Regions from separate parts of the Bradyrhizobium sp. 137 genome, predicted to be linked through region 4. Evidence: predicted binding sites of a transcription regulator. Region 4 holds the regulator's gene; each other region holds the start of a gene.
What was found. The regulator LexA, encoded in region 4, represses DNA repair genes until DNA is damaged. The targets are predictions, from matches to a motif close to TGTTCNNNNTGTGTTCNG.
Positions count from the first base shown of each region.

Region 1: a site for LexA is predicted at 1,727-1,744, ahead of IVA78_RS18435 (PA0069 family radical SAM protein). Genes of this name have one in related genera too.
Region 2: a site for LexA is predicted at 1,909-1,926, ahead of IVA78_RS22870 (DNA repair protein). Genes of this name have one in related genera too.
Region 3: a site for LexA is predicted at 1,410-1,427, ahead of IVA78_RS10235 (ribonuclease T2). Genes of this name have one in related genera too.

Region 1 is NZ_JADPKU010000061.1:60,692-63,887, reverse strand. Features, by position in the region: partial or broken gene IVA78_RS18445 (ribonuclease HII) at 1-12, opposite strand, end outside; gene IVA78_RS18440 (VOC family protein) at 54-509, opposite strand; gene IVA78_RS18435 (PA0069 family radical SAM protein) at 533-1,705, opposite strand; gene IVA78_RS18430 (phosphoketolase family protein) at 1,915-3,196, shown strand, end outside.
Region 2 is NZ_JADPKU010000068.1:52,875-56,070, reverse strand. Features, by position in the region: gene IVA78_RS22880 (UdgX family uracil-DNA binding protein) at 1-593, opposite strand, end outside; gene IVA78_RS22875 (putative DNA modification/repair radical SAM protein) at 593-1,828, opposite strand; gene IVA78_RS22870 (DNA repair protein) at 1,992-2,780, shown strand; gene IVA78_RS22865 (DNA polymerase Y family protein) at 2,677-3,196, shown strand, end outside.
Region 3 is NZ_JADPKU010000044.1:217,600-220,795, forward strand. Features, by position in the region: gene rlmJ (23S rRNA (adenine(2030)-N(6))-methyltransferase RlmJ) at 1-469, opposite strand, end outside; gene IVA78_RS10235 (ribonuclease T2) at 659-1,363, opposite strand; gene IVA78_RS10240 (hypothetical protein) at 1,483-1,944, opposite strand; gene IVA78_RS10245 (hypothetical protein) at 2,128-2,433, shown strand; gene IVA78_RS10250 (DUF3617 family protein) at 2,478-3,008, shown strand; gene IVA78_RS10255 (ATP-binding protein) at 3,074-3,196, opposite strand, start outside.
Region 4 is NZ_JADPKU010000033.1:90,411-93,606, reverse strand. Features, by position in the region: gene IVA78_RS06445 (hypothetical protein) at 1-321, opposite strand, end outside; gene lexA (transcriptional repressor LexA) at 876-1,577, opposite strand; gene glp (gephyrin-like molybdotransferase Glp) at 1,755-2,966, opposite strand; gene IVA78_RS06430 (hypothetical protein) at 3,188-3,196, opposite strand, start outside.

The DNA of each region.
Region 1 (3,196 bases), on a different contig from region 4:
TCGCCAGCGCAACCTGGAACCCGAGACAATTCCCGTTATTCAGGTGAGCCGCCCTATTCCGCCAAATGCACCCGTCGGTCCTCGCCCACCTCGATCCCGGGTGCGACCACGACCTCCCAAGGATGGCCATCGGGATCGGTGAAATAGCCGGAATAGCCGCCGTAATCAGTCTCGTGCGCCGCTTTCAGCAGCGCTGCACCCTTGTCGACAGCGAAAGCCAGCACCGTATCGACCTCCTCGCGCGTCCGGCAGTTCCAGGCGAGCGTCATCCCGCGAAATGCCGGCGGTCTTGGATTGTCCGGCAACCCGGCGTCGGCGGCGAGCTGATCCCAGGGATACAAGGCGAGCACCGGACCACCGGTGTCGTAGAATGCGACCGCCTCACCGGTCGCCTTGAGCAGGCGCGAGAAACCGAGCGCCTCGTAAAAGGCAATGCTGGCGCGGATGTTGCTGACACCGAGCGTGACTACGGTCAGCCGCGGCACCGGCACGGTGGTTTCCTCACTCATGTTACGCCTCGTCCACTTCGCGATCAGAACAGGCTGAGCTGATCGCCGTTCCGCTTCGGCCGCGCGAAGTGATCGGTGGTCAGCTTGGAGCGCCGCTTGTTGAGGCCGAGCCTGTCGCAGGCGATCTCGAAGCGACGGCCGATGGTCCAGGCCATCGGGCCGGTCCCCTTCATCCGCTCGCCCCATTTCGCATCGTAGTCGCGGCCGCCGCGCATGTCGCGGATCAGCGTGAAGACGTGGCGGTAGCGGTCTGGATAGTTCGCCATCAGCCATTCGCGAAACAGATCGCGGACCTCGAGCGGCAGCCGCAGCAGCACGTAGGAGGCTTCCTTGACGCCGGCATGGGCTGCGGCATCAAGAATGCGCTCGATCTCGGAATCGTTCAGCGCGGGGATCACGGGCGCGACCATCACGGTGGTCGGAATGCCCGCCTCCGAGAGCTGCTTGAGCGCTTCCAGTCGCTTCGGCGGCGTCGCCGCCCGCGGCTCCATGGTGCGCGCGAGCCTCGGATCGAGCGAGGTGACGGAGATCGCGACCTTGGCGAGGTTGCGCTTGGCCATCCGCGCGAGAATGTCGATATCGCGCACCACCAGGACCGATTTGGTGACGATGCCGACGGGATGCCCGGCGCGCTCCAGCACCTCTAGGATGCCTCGCATGATCTTTCGCTCGCGCTCGATCGGCTGATAGGGATCGGTGTTGGTGCCGATCGCGATCATCCGCGGCTCGTAGCCGCTGGCAGCGAGTTCCTTCTCGAGCAGCGCCGCCGCCTCGGGCTTGGCAAACAGTTTGGACTCGAAGTCGAGCCCGGGAGACAGGCCGAGATAGGCGTGCGTCGGCCGCGCGAAGCAATAGACGCAGCCGTGCTCGCAGCCGCGATAGGGGTTGATCGAGCGGTCGAAACCGATGTCGGGGGAATCGTTGCGGGTGATCACCTTGCGTGAGGTGTCGATCCCGACCGTGGTCTTGAACGGCGGCAGTTCCTCCAGGCTCTGCCAGCCATCGTCGAAGGCGACGCGGGCCTCGGCCTCGTAACGGCCGCTGGCGTTGGACTGGACGCCCCGCCCTCGCCTGCGTGCGCGATCGATGGCGACGCCAAGCTCGGGAAAATCGACAGGAAAATCAGAAGGCGCACCCGCCGGCTCGGAGGGCGCCGTTGGCGGGTGCTTGAGGGCACGAGAAGATGCTCGACTCATGAACCCAACATAGCACGCGCCCAGAACAAATCAAGAACAAGAGCAAAAACGCGGAAACAACCCCATGCACAGTAGCGCTGCCCAAACTTCGGGCGCGCGCCCTTGACCTCACGCAACACCGGCGGGGCGGCGATCCCGTTTCATGGCGAAGGGATCAATCGCGCCGGAACAATGTTGATGACGATCGCTGGGTGAAGGTCGGCAAGAACATGACAAATCAACGACAATTGCGCGCCGCGAGCAGCGAACTCGATCTCCTCGATCGCTACTGGCGTGCCGCCAACTATCTCTCGGTCGGGCAAATCTATCTCCTCGACAATCCGCTGTTGCGCGAACCGCTACGGCCCGAGCACATCAAGCCGCGCCTGCTCGGCCATTGGGGCACGACGCCCGGCCTGAACTTCATCTATGCTCACCTCAACCGCGTCATCCGTGCGCTCGACCTCAACGTGATCTACGTCTGCGGTCCCGGCCATGGCGGCCCGGGCATGGTTGCCAACACCTATCTGGAAGGCAGCTACAGCGAGATCTATCCCGACATCGCGCGCGATACTGAGGGATTGCGCAAGCTGTTCAGGCAGTTCTCCTTCCCCGGCGGCATTCCGAGCCACGCGGCGCCGGAAACGCCGGGCTCGATCCACGAGGGCGGCGAGCTCGGCTATGCGCTGGTGCACGCCTATGGCGCGGCATTCGACAATCCCGACCTCATCGTCGCCTGCGTCGTCGGCGACGGCGAGGCCGAAACCGGCCCGCTGGCGGCGTCGTGGCACTCGAACAAGTTCTTGAACCCGGCCCATGACGGCGCGGTGCTGCCGATCCTGCACCTCAACGGCTACAAGATCGCCAACCCCACCGTGCTCGGGCGGATGCGCAACGAAGAGATCCGCGACCTCTTCCGCGGGCTCGGCCATGAGCCGCTGTTCGTCGAAGGCGACGATCCCAAATTGATGCACCAGGCCATGGCGGATGCGCTCGACGTCGCGCTCGTCAGCATCCGCTCGATCCAGCAGCACGCCCGCGATGGGCGCAAAAGCGTCGAGCGACCGCGCTGGCCGATGATCGTGCTGCGCAGCCCCAAGGGCTGGACCGGCCCGAAGGAGGTTGACGGCAAGAAGGTCGAAGGTTTTTGGCGCGCGCATCAGGTGCCCGTTGCGAGTTGCCGCGAGAATCCGGCGCATCTGAAGGTGCTCGAAGACTGGATGCGCAGCTATGAGCCGGACAAGTTGTTCGACCCCAGCGGGGCGCTGATTCCCGAGCTTCAGGCGCTCGCGCCCGAAGGCCAGCGGCGAATGGGGACCAATCCGCATGCCAATGGCGGACTGTTGAAGAAGGAGCTGAAGCTGCCGGACTTCCGCAGCTTCGCTGTCGAGGTACCGCAGCCCGGCGGTGTCGTGGCGGAAGCCACACGCGAGCTCGGCAAATTCCTGCGCGACGTCGTTCGCCTCAACGCCGAGGCGCGCAATTTCCGCATCATGGGCCCGGACGAGACGG
Region 2 (3,196 bases), on a different contig from region 4:
TCGCCGGGCGCCTCGCTCTTGCTGACGCCCGGCGTGAACGAGAGTGCGTGGCCATCCCAATGCGCGCAGAGGTCGGGCGTCAGGATCGACCAGGGCATGTCGGCAAAGCGCTTGGCGAAAAATGGCGCGGCGAGCTCGACGATGTGATGTTCCGGCTCGAACCAGGCGACGTAATGCGCCTGGCGTTCCCTGCCGATTTCGCGGAAGCGCACGAAGGCATGCATCTTGTGCTCGTCGCGGTAGACTGCCTTCGCCATGGCCGTGACTTGCGCGACATCGGGATCGGTTGCGACCTCGATGAGATCGTGATTGTCCTTCAGCCGAAATAGCAGGCGATAGAGGATCGCAAAGCGTTCGCGGTCGCGGTGCAGGATTGCCGCTTTGGCGAGCTCGACGAATTTCGCGGAGACGTTGAAGGTGCTATCGCTGCCCTCCGGCAGCAGAGACGGCGAGGGCGGCGCGAACAGCTCCGCTTCGCCTCCCTGCACGGCCCAGGTGACATCGGCTGGCCTGACGCGGTGAAGCACGAGGCTACGTGCGGCTTTGCGCCAGCCTTCGAAATCGGTTTCATGATCGAGAGTGATGAATTGCATCAGAAGCCAAATCCCAGTTGCGTCGCCTTTGGCTTGAACCGCTCGATCAGCCGCGCCTCGTCGAGACAATGCGGTGAGGGGCGGTGATCGCTGAGGACGATGAACGGCAGCGCCTTGTGCCGGGGCACGTGCAGCCGCGCGAGATCGGCGAGGCGGATCATTGTCGTGCGCCGCGTCGCGATGATGCGTTCGACTGCTTTGGTGCCGAAGCCCGGCACGCGCAGCAATTCCTCGCGGCTGGCGCGGTTGACATCGAGCGGAAAGCGGTCGCGGTGGCGCAGTGCCCAGGCGAGCTTTGGATCGATGTCGAGCGGCAGCATCGCGCTGTCGTCGACGATCTCGCCGACGTCGAAGCCGTAGAACCGCATCAGCCAGTCGGCCTGATAGAGGCGGTGCTCGCGCAGCAAGGGCGGCGCGCGCAAGGGCAGGGCGCGGCTGGCGTCGGGGATCGGGCTGAACGCGGAATAATAGACGCGGCGCAGGCGGTAGGCGCCGTAGAGATTGGCGCTGGTGTGGAGAATGGTGTGATCGGAGGCCGTGTCGGCGCCGACGATCATCTGCGTGCTTTGCCCAGCCGGCGCAAAGCGCTGCGGCTTGGCCTTCGTTTTCGCGCTGCGGCCTTCCTCGGCTTCATCGAGCTTGAGCCGCAGCCGGCCCATGGTGCGGCGGATCGCGCGCACGTCCTTCTCCGGCGCGAATTGCTTGAGGCTCGTCTCCTGCGGCATCTCGATGTTGATGGAGAGACGGTCGGCATATTGGCCGGCTGCTGCGATCAGCGCATCGTCGGCTTCGGGAATCGTCTTGAGGTGGATGTAGCCGCGGAAGTGATGCTCCTCGCGCAGTTTTCGCGCGACGCTGACCACTTGCTCCATGGTGTAATCGGGACTGCGGATGATGCCGGAGGAGAGAAACAGGCCCTCGATGTAATTGCGCCGGTAGAAGTCGAGCGTCAGCTTGACGACCTCGTCGATGGTGAAGCGGGCGCGCGGCACGTTGGAGGAGGCGCGGTTGACGCAATAGAGGCAATCGTAATTGCAGGCATTGGTCAGCAGCACCTTGAGCAGGGAGATGCAGCGTCCATCCGGCGCGTAAGAATGGCAGATGCCCATGCCCGGCGCGGTCGAGCCCATGCCCTTGCCGTCGCTGGAATCCCGCTTCTCGGTGCCGCTGGAGGCGCAGGATGCGTCGTACTTGGCAGCATCCGCCAGGATTTCCAGCTTGCGTTGTACGTCCATGTTTGAATCTCTTTGATTCCACTCATGAATCCTAAAGCGCGCCAATTCGATTGACTCCCAGGGCGGCGTTAGCTTTATATTAGAACATATCATGAACAAATGAGCCAGCCGCTGGTTCTCTTTTTGAGAGCCACCGGCAATCACCCCTGAAGGAGCGGCGAGCATGAGCGGCGCACGCAGAAGCGCGCTTGCGACCTTGCGCAGCCAGATCGAGCGCATCGAGACGGCGGAGGTCGTGCATCAGCGCGATCGCGTCGCGCTCGGCCACAGCGAGGCGGACAGCGCGCTGAAGGGCGGGCTCGCACGTGCGGCGATCCATGAGGTGTTTTGTGAGGGCCGGCAGGGGACGGCCGCAACGGGCTTTGTCATGGGGCTTGCGGGCCGCGTTTCGGCGCGCCGGCCGCTGCTGTGGGTGCGGCAGGATTTTTCGGAAATCGAAACCGGCGCGCTGTCGATGAGCGGGCTCGCCGAGTTCGGTCTCGATCCGCGCCGCGTGGTGATGGTGCGCGCCGCTGATGTCGAGAGCGCACTGCGCAGCTCAGCCGACGCGCTTGCCTGCGATGCGCTGGGGGCCTTGGTGCTCGAGCTCTGGGGCGAGACCAGGCAGTTCGATCTCGTGGCGAGCCGCAAGCTGACGCTGGCCGCGCAAGCTTCCGGTGTCACCGGGCTCTTGCTGCGCATGGCGGCGCAGCCGCTGCCCTCGACCGCGGAAACACGATGGATGCTGCGCGCAGCGCATTCACCGCCGGGCCCGGTGTCGAGTGCCTGGGGCGCGCCGCGCTTCGATGCCGAGCTCTTGCGCAATCGTCATGGCCCATGTGGCCGGTGGACCATGGAATGGAAATGTGATGAGTGCCAGTTCAGTGAGCCGTCGACGTATTCTCAGCCTGTGGCTGCCACGCCTGCCCATCGACCGGATTCAGCGGTTCTTTGGGAACGTCGGACTGCATAAGAGCAATGATCCAAGCATCGTCGTCATCAAGGACAACAATGCGCTGGTGATCCATGCGCTCGACGAGGCCGCCGAGCGCCTCGGCCTGTATATAGGTCAGCCCTTGGCCAATGCGCGGGCGATGTGTCCGGACCTGAAAGTGTTCGACGCCGATATTGTGGCCGATGCGAAGACGCTGAGCGATGTCGCGGACTGGTGCGACCGCTTCACGCCGCTGGTGGCGCTCGATCCGCCGCACGGCCTGTTTCTGGACATCACCGGCTGCGCGCATCTATTCGGTGGTGAGGCCGCGTTGTTACGGACGTTGGTTCGCGCATTGGCCCGGCAGGGGTTTGCCATCAGCGCGGCGATCGCCGGCACCTCGATCTGCGCACGCACGCTGACGCGGCAGGCCACGGGCACCATCGTGGCCGATG
Region 3 (3,196 bases), on a different contig from region 4:
TCGGCGGCACGAAGGCGGGCAGTGCCATCCAGCCGTCGAGATCGACCACGCGAGCCTGCTCGTCGCGGCGCAGCACGTCGATCAGCGCTTTCCGCGCCTTCGGCTCGAGCTCGCAGGCGATGAGGCGGTCCTGCGGCCTGAGCAGGCCGCGCGCGATCAGTGGCGAGCCCGGATAGGCCTTGAGCTCGCCCTTCGGATTGAAGGCGCGGACGATGTCGAGATACGGCTTGGTCAGCGCCGCGGTCTCGTTCGACAGCCGCGCCTGCATCAGCCGCGCAATGCCGGTCAGCCACTCGCCGCCACGGCGCGCCTCGTTGCTGTCGAGGTCGTAGAGGCCGGCGCCGGCATGGGTGTCGATGACGCGGAACGCCGCCGGCTTGTCCTGCAAATAAGTGAGGATGCGCGCCAGTACGATGTGCTTGATGACGTCGGCGAAGCTGCCGGCATGGAAGGCGTGACGGTAGTTCATGGCGGAGAGTTACGACATCGCGAGGCGAAAGTAACGGCCGTCATTTCGGGACGGTGCGCCAGCACCGAACCCGAAATCCATTTCTTTGAGAATGCGGACAGATGGATTCCAGCCCCGCGCTTCCGCCTTCGCTCTTCGGGCTGCGGCGGACAAGCCGCGCGCTCCGGAATGGCGATCCGAGGGCTCCCTCTACCCACCCCTGATCGGCGGCATCGTCACCTGCTCGCGGCGGCAGGTGCGGCGCTCGAGCTCGTCGCAGGCGCGGAATTGCAGATCCTTGCTGAGGCAGATGCGGACCTCAGACAGCCGTGTCCGGTTACAGGTGACCGAGATGGCGGCATTGCTGAGGCCGGGATTGGCCTTGATAAAGGCGTCCTCGACCTCCGCCGGCGCCACGGTCTTGGCCTGCGACAGATCGAGATATTCGGCCGGGATCTTGATCGCGGCGCGCGCTTTGCGGATCGTTTCGAAATAGCTGCGGCTCTCGAGCCCGGAGCAGGTGCCGTGCTTGTCCCATTCGTTGAAGATCAGGCCCGGCGCCGGCATCAAATCCAGCATCGAGGAGACGATGCCGCGGTTCAGCCGCGGTGCCGGCCGCTGGCAATATTCGGGGAAGCCGTTTTCATATTGCGGCCACAGCCCGTGCACCACGAAGGCGTAGGGCCGTCCGCTGCACTGCATGTGTGAGCGGCCGTTGCGCTCGGCCGCTTCCTCGCAGAAGGAGGGCGACCATGACAGCGACAGCACATAGAAATCGAACTCGCCCGGCGCGTTTTGCCGCTTGTCCTGGGCCTTTGCGCCGCCGGCGAACGAGGCCAGGCCTGCGGCAAGGATCAGGGGAAGGGTCAGCGAGATCACCAGGCGGGAAAATGAATGCAATCTGGAATGAAACATGGCGATGCCCCTCAACTAGACTGTGCAATGAAGCCTAGCAGGCGATAAGAACATTTCAAGAACAAAATGCAGCCACCGCCGCTCAGTCGCCAGATCGGCCCGACTCGGGACTCTTCAAATCAGGGCTTGGCGGCGCGGCAGGCTGGATTGTAGGCCCAGTTGCGGTCGACTCCGACGACGCACCATTCGACGCCATTGCCGTAGCCGGCGAAGCCGCCATCCTCGATAATCGAGAAATGCACCTTGCGCACCTTGCCGTCATTGAGCATGGCGTCGCCGGTGCAATACCGGCGCGGAATGTTGTCGGACTGCCAGGGCCGGAAAGCGGTCTCGCGAACGGCGGAGAAGCCGGTGATCTTCAACGAGGAATTCCAGAACGAGCTTTCCTTCTCCCAGAACTGGGTGGCGATCGTCGGCAGCGCCTTGTCGCAATCGGCGACGGCGCCATCGTAGCGCGGCCCGCTCAGCCAGAAATTCGTCTCGAGCGGATTGGCGGCCCTGGCCTCACCGAGCGATAGCGCCCCGAACATGAGGCCGAGCACGGCGGCAAAGCGGAGCGATTTCAGGGAGGGGGCGCGCATGGGCAATCCGGACTGCTGGGTCTTGCGAAGGTGGGACCGTGCCGCGAAGGCTGGGCGGGGTCAAGTGCAGCGCGGCAACACTTCGCCAGGAGTTGACCACAACGTCGCGCTCGGCATGGCTTCCGTTCTTTCCACTTCCATCCCGGCACCGTAAACTGGCGCCAACCAATTGGAGTGACGGGAATGCGAATCATTGCGGCCGCGGGTCTTCTCGCCAGCCTGGTTGTCTCGGGTATGATGGCGAGCCAGTCGGTGCGGGCCGATATTCTTCCAGTGCCGCCGTTCAAGGGCAACGACACCGGCGGCATCATCGCCTATTCGATGGCGACCCAGGTCGATGCGCGGCAGGTCGCGGTCGATCACTGCGCGCGCTACGGCAAAGTCGCCAAATTTCTCGCGGTGCAGGCCTACGAGGGCGGCTACATCTCGTTCTCCTGCCGCTGGGTGCCCTACGGCGCCGCCGAGCAGCCGATCCGCACGCTGTACTGAACCGCGGTCGTAACGCCGCAATCTCTCAGCCGGGAGCCCCCCCGATGACGCGCAAACTCGCTTTGCTCGGCTCGGCCGCCTGTCTCGTGTTGTTCGCAGGCAGCGCCAGCGCCGACGATCTGCCGCTGCGCAAGGCCGGCCTTTGGGAAATGAAGCTGGTCACGACCGGCTCGCCCGTGCCCGAGATGACCATGCAGCACTGCACTGACGAGACCGTCGACAAGGAGATGAGCAACAACGTCTCCCCGATGGCCAGGCAGATCTGCGCCAAGCAGGAGATCAAGAAGACCGCGACCGGCTATGTCAGCGATTCCGAGTGCAACGTCGCTGGCGTCAGCACGACCTCGCATGCCGAGATATCAGGCGATTTCAACTCGGCCTACACGGTGAGGACCTCCTCGCATGCGCAAGGCGGCGTCGCCGGCACGGCCGGGCGCGATAGCACCATGACGCTTGAAGCGAAATGGCTCGGGGCCTGCAAGCCGGACCAGAAGCCCGGCGACATCGTGATGCCAGGCGGCTTCAAGATGAACGTGCGCGACGTGGATAAGCTGAAGGGACTGCTGCCGAAGTAGCGAGATCGTAGCCGGAAAATCGGTGGGCTCCCTCGCCCCGTTCTAACGGGGAGAGGCAAGAGCAGTTACACGGGTATCCTCACGCTCGCCCTCAATCCTCCCATCGGGCTGTCGCCGAGCGTGATGTCGCCGCCGTGGGAGCGGGCGATGTCGCGGGCGATCGCGAGGCCAAGGCCCGTGCCGCCTTC
Region 4 (3,196 bases):
GCCTTCGACGAGCTGCGTCACCAGCACGTATTTGCCGTCGGGGAATTCGATCGCGTCATGATGGCGGTCGGGTATGTGCGGATCGATCTTGCCGAACTTGCCGACGCGGGAGTTGATGGTGCGCGTCCAGATCCAGCGATTATCGTAACGGACGTTGTCGGCGAAGGCGAGCTCCGTTCCCGGCAGCAGGCAGACGGCCACGGTCGGATCGGCCGCGGAAGCAAAGCCGCGCGTTGAGGTGCCGCGGAACGTTGTCGACACGATCGTCTCGCCGACTTCGGCGGGGCGAGATGCAACGGCATGCAGGCTGTAGTCACACATCGGGTGCTCCTCATTCGAAGATAGCAACCCGCGCCTCCTTCGGAGGCGCAAGCCTCTATCAGAGTGGAAGCACGTAACGCTCTGCTCGGTTGTGGGCAAATCTGCGGCTGGCGTTGCCGGACACGATCACATTATCTTTCCCGAAGTCATAGGAACAAAGCTCGCTTCAGTGCATTCGGCGGATGCGAGCGCCCGTGGCCTGCGGGCGCCGAGAGGGGGAATGTGGCCAGCTTCGCCGTGGCTGTCGGTTGATGGGAGTTTAGGCGTTGCGGAATAGCTCGCTCCCTACGTGCGCAGATTGCGTGCATGGTGCTGCAATTGAGTTGCGAATGCTTGCGCGGCCGATGCAAGCGATCAGCACGCTGCGAAGGCGCTTAAAGCGATCCTGCGCACGATCTCTTCACAAGCGATGCGTGCTTGGAGCCGCATGCCGAGGATGGAGCGCCGGAGAGAGGGGCCGGATAATCTGCGCAAGACCAAAAGACTATCCAGCTGGAGCGGACCATCGTCCGCTCCAATCGGAATCATTGGTATCGAATGACCGCTGGCCCGTCTCAGTACTTGCGGTACAGCCCGATCAGCTTGCCCTGAATCTTCACCCGGTTCGGCGGCAGGATGCGCACCTCGTAGGCGGCATTGGCGGGCTCGAGCGCGATCGACGCCCCCCGGCGACGAAAGCGCTTGAGCGTCGCTTCCTCGTCGTCGATCAGGGCCACCACGATGTCGCCGGTATCGGCGCTCTCGTTACGCTGGATCAGCGCCATGTCGCCATCGAGAATGCCGGCTTCGACCATCGAATCGCCGCGCACTTCGAGTGCGTAGTGTTCGCCCGAGCCGAGCATGTCGGGCGGCACGCTAATGGTGTGACTGCGGGTCTGCAACGCTTCGATCGGCGTGCCGGCCGCGATGCGACCCATCACGGGCACCGCAACGGGACGCTCGCCTTCGTCCGCGGAAGAACTGGAGCTCGCGCGCACCTTGCCGAGATTGCCCTCGATGACGCTCGGCGTGAAGCCGCGGCGGCTGCCGGCGGCGGCCTGGAGCTCGGGCAGCTTGATCACCTCGATGGCGCGGGCGCGGTTGGGCAGGCGGCGGATGAAGCCGCGCTCCTCGAGCGCGGTGATCAGGCGATGGATGCCCGATTTCGAGCGCAGGTCGAGCGCATCCTTCATCTCGTCGAAGGAGGGCGGCACGCCACTTTCCTTCAGACGTTCGCTGATGAACCGCAGAAGCTCGTATTGTTTGCGCGTTAACATCTCGACCAAAGTCCCCCGGTTGATGTCGTTCGATTCCGAGACGCTAAATTGGAGCGGTGAACCGCTACATGCTCGAAACAAATCATGAACGGACACTATATGTTCGATATGTGTTCCGCAACTGCTTAATTTACCGTGAACGGGACAAAGTTCGCGGAACGCGTGTGGTGGATGCGTTCAGACGGGCAGGCGCAGGACCTCGCAAGGCGAGCCGGCTTCTGCCTTCGGAGCGAACGGTGCGCGGACGAGAAGTGCCTGTGCTGCAGCGAGATTCGCAAGCAGCGAGGAATCCTGGTGATTGACGGGAAGGGCCACCAACGTGCCATCGTCGCGCGTCTCCAGATGTGCGCGCAGATAGTCCGCGCGCATATCGTTTGCATCCACATCGCGGCCGAGCACGGCCCGTTCTTGTCGGTGATGAATCATGGATCGTCCCGACAAGGCGCGAATCAGCGGCACCAGGAACAGGAAGGCGCACACGTAGGATGACACAGGATTGCCCGGCAGGCCGATCACGCGCATCGCGCCGAGCCGCCCATGCATCATCGGCTTGCCCGGGCGCATCGCGATCTTCCAGAACGCCATCGCGATGCCTTCGTCCCTCAACGCCTGCTGGACCAGATCATGGTCGCCGACCGACGCGCCGCCGCTCGTGACCAGGATCTCGGCGCCGCTCTCGCGGGCGCGGCGGATGCCGGCAGTGGTGGCCTCCAGCGTATCGGCGGCAATGCCGAGGTCGATGGTATCGGCCCCCTCGCTGCGGGCGAGCGCGTGCAGGGCATAGCCGTTGGAATAGACGATCTGGCCGTGAGCGGGTGTGGTTCCCGGCATGACCAGCTCGTCGCCGGTGGCGAGGATCGCGACCTTCGGACGGCGGCAGACGGCAAGCTGCGGATGATTCATGGCGGCGGCGAGCGCGAGATCGCGCTCGGTGAGACGGGTTCCCTTGCGCAGGAGCACGTCTCCTTCGGAGAAGTCGACGCCCGCGGGGCGGATGTGGCGGCCGGCAATCGCGGCTTCCTTGATCGTGATGCGCTTGCCGTCCGCAACCGTGTCCTCCTGGATCACGACCGCGTCGGCACCGTTGGGAATGACGCCGCCGGTGAAGATCCGCACGGCTTCGCCGGGGCCCAGCGTTCCCGCGAACGGACGACCCGCCGCCACTTCGCCAATCAAGGTGAGCGTACTATCGAGCTTTGTTGCATCGCTCGCGCGCACCGCGTAGCCGTCCATCGCCGACATTGCTTCCGGCGGCTGTGTGCGCAGCGCCGGGACATCGCGTGCGAGCACGCGATGATAGGCCTCGTTGAGGGAAACCATCGCTTCAGGCAGCGGCTCCGCACCCGCCAGCACCGCGGCAAGCGCGTCAGAAACCGGCATCAGGGCCAAGGGCGGAAACTCCTGCTGAGCATATCGGCAATGGGCGGCGAAAGTTCTAGCCGAGTGCAGGCGCGAGGCAAAGGCGCCGACAGGATGATTTATCCTGCGTGATCTCCGTCATGAAGAATCGTGCTCAGACCGGTCACGGCATGATCCGGAAGGCGAGACAGACCGGTACGAGGATAGCCATGGCGAGGACGAGAAGGATGAGCGCCACGGCCGGCATCGGATCAACTCTG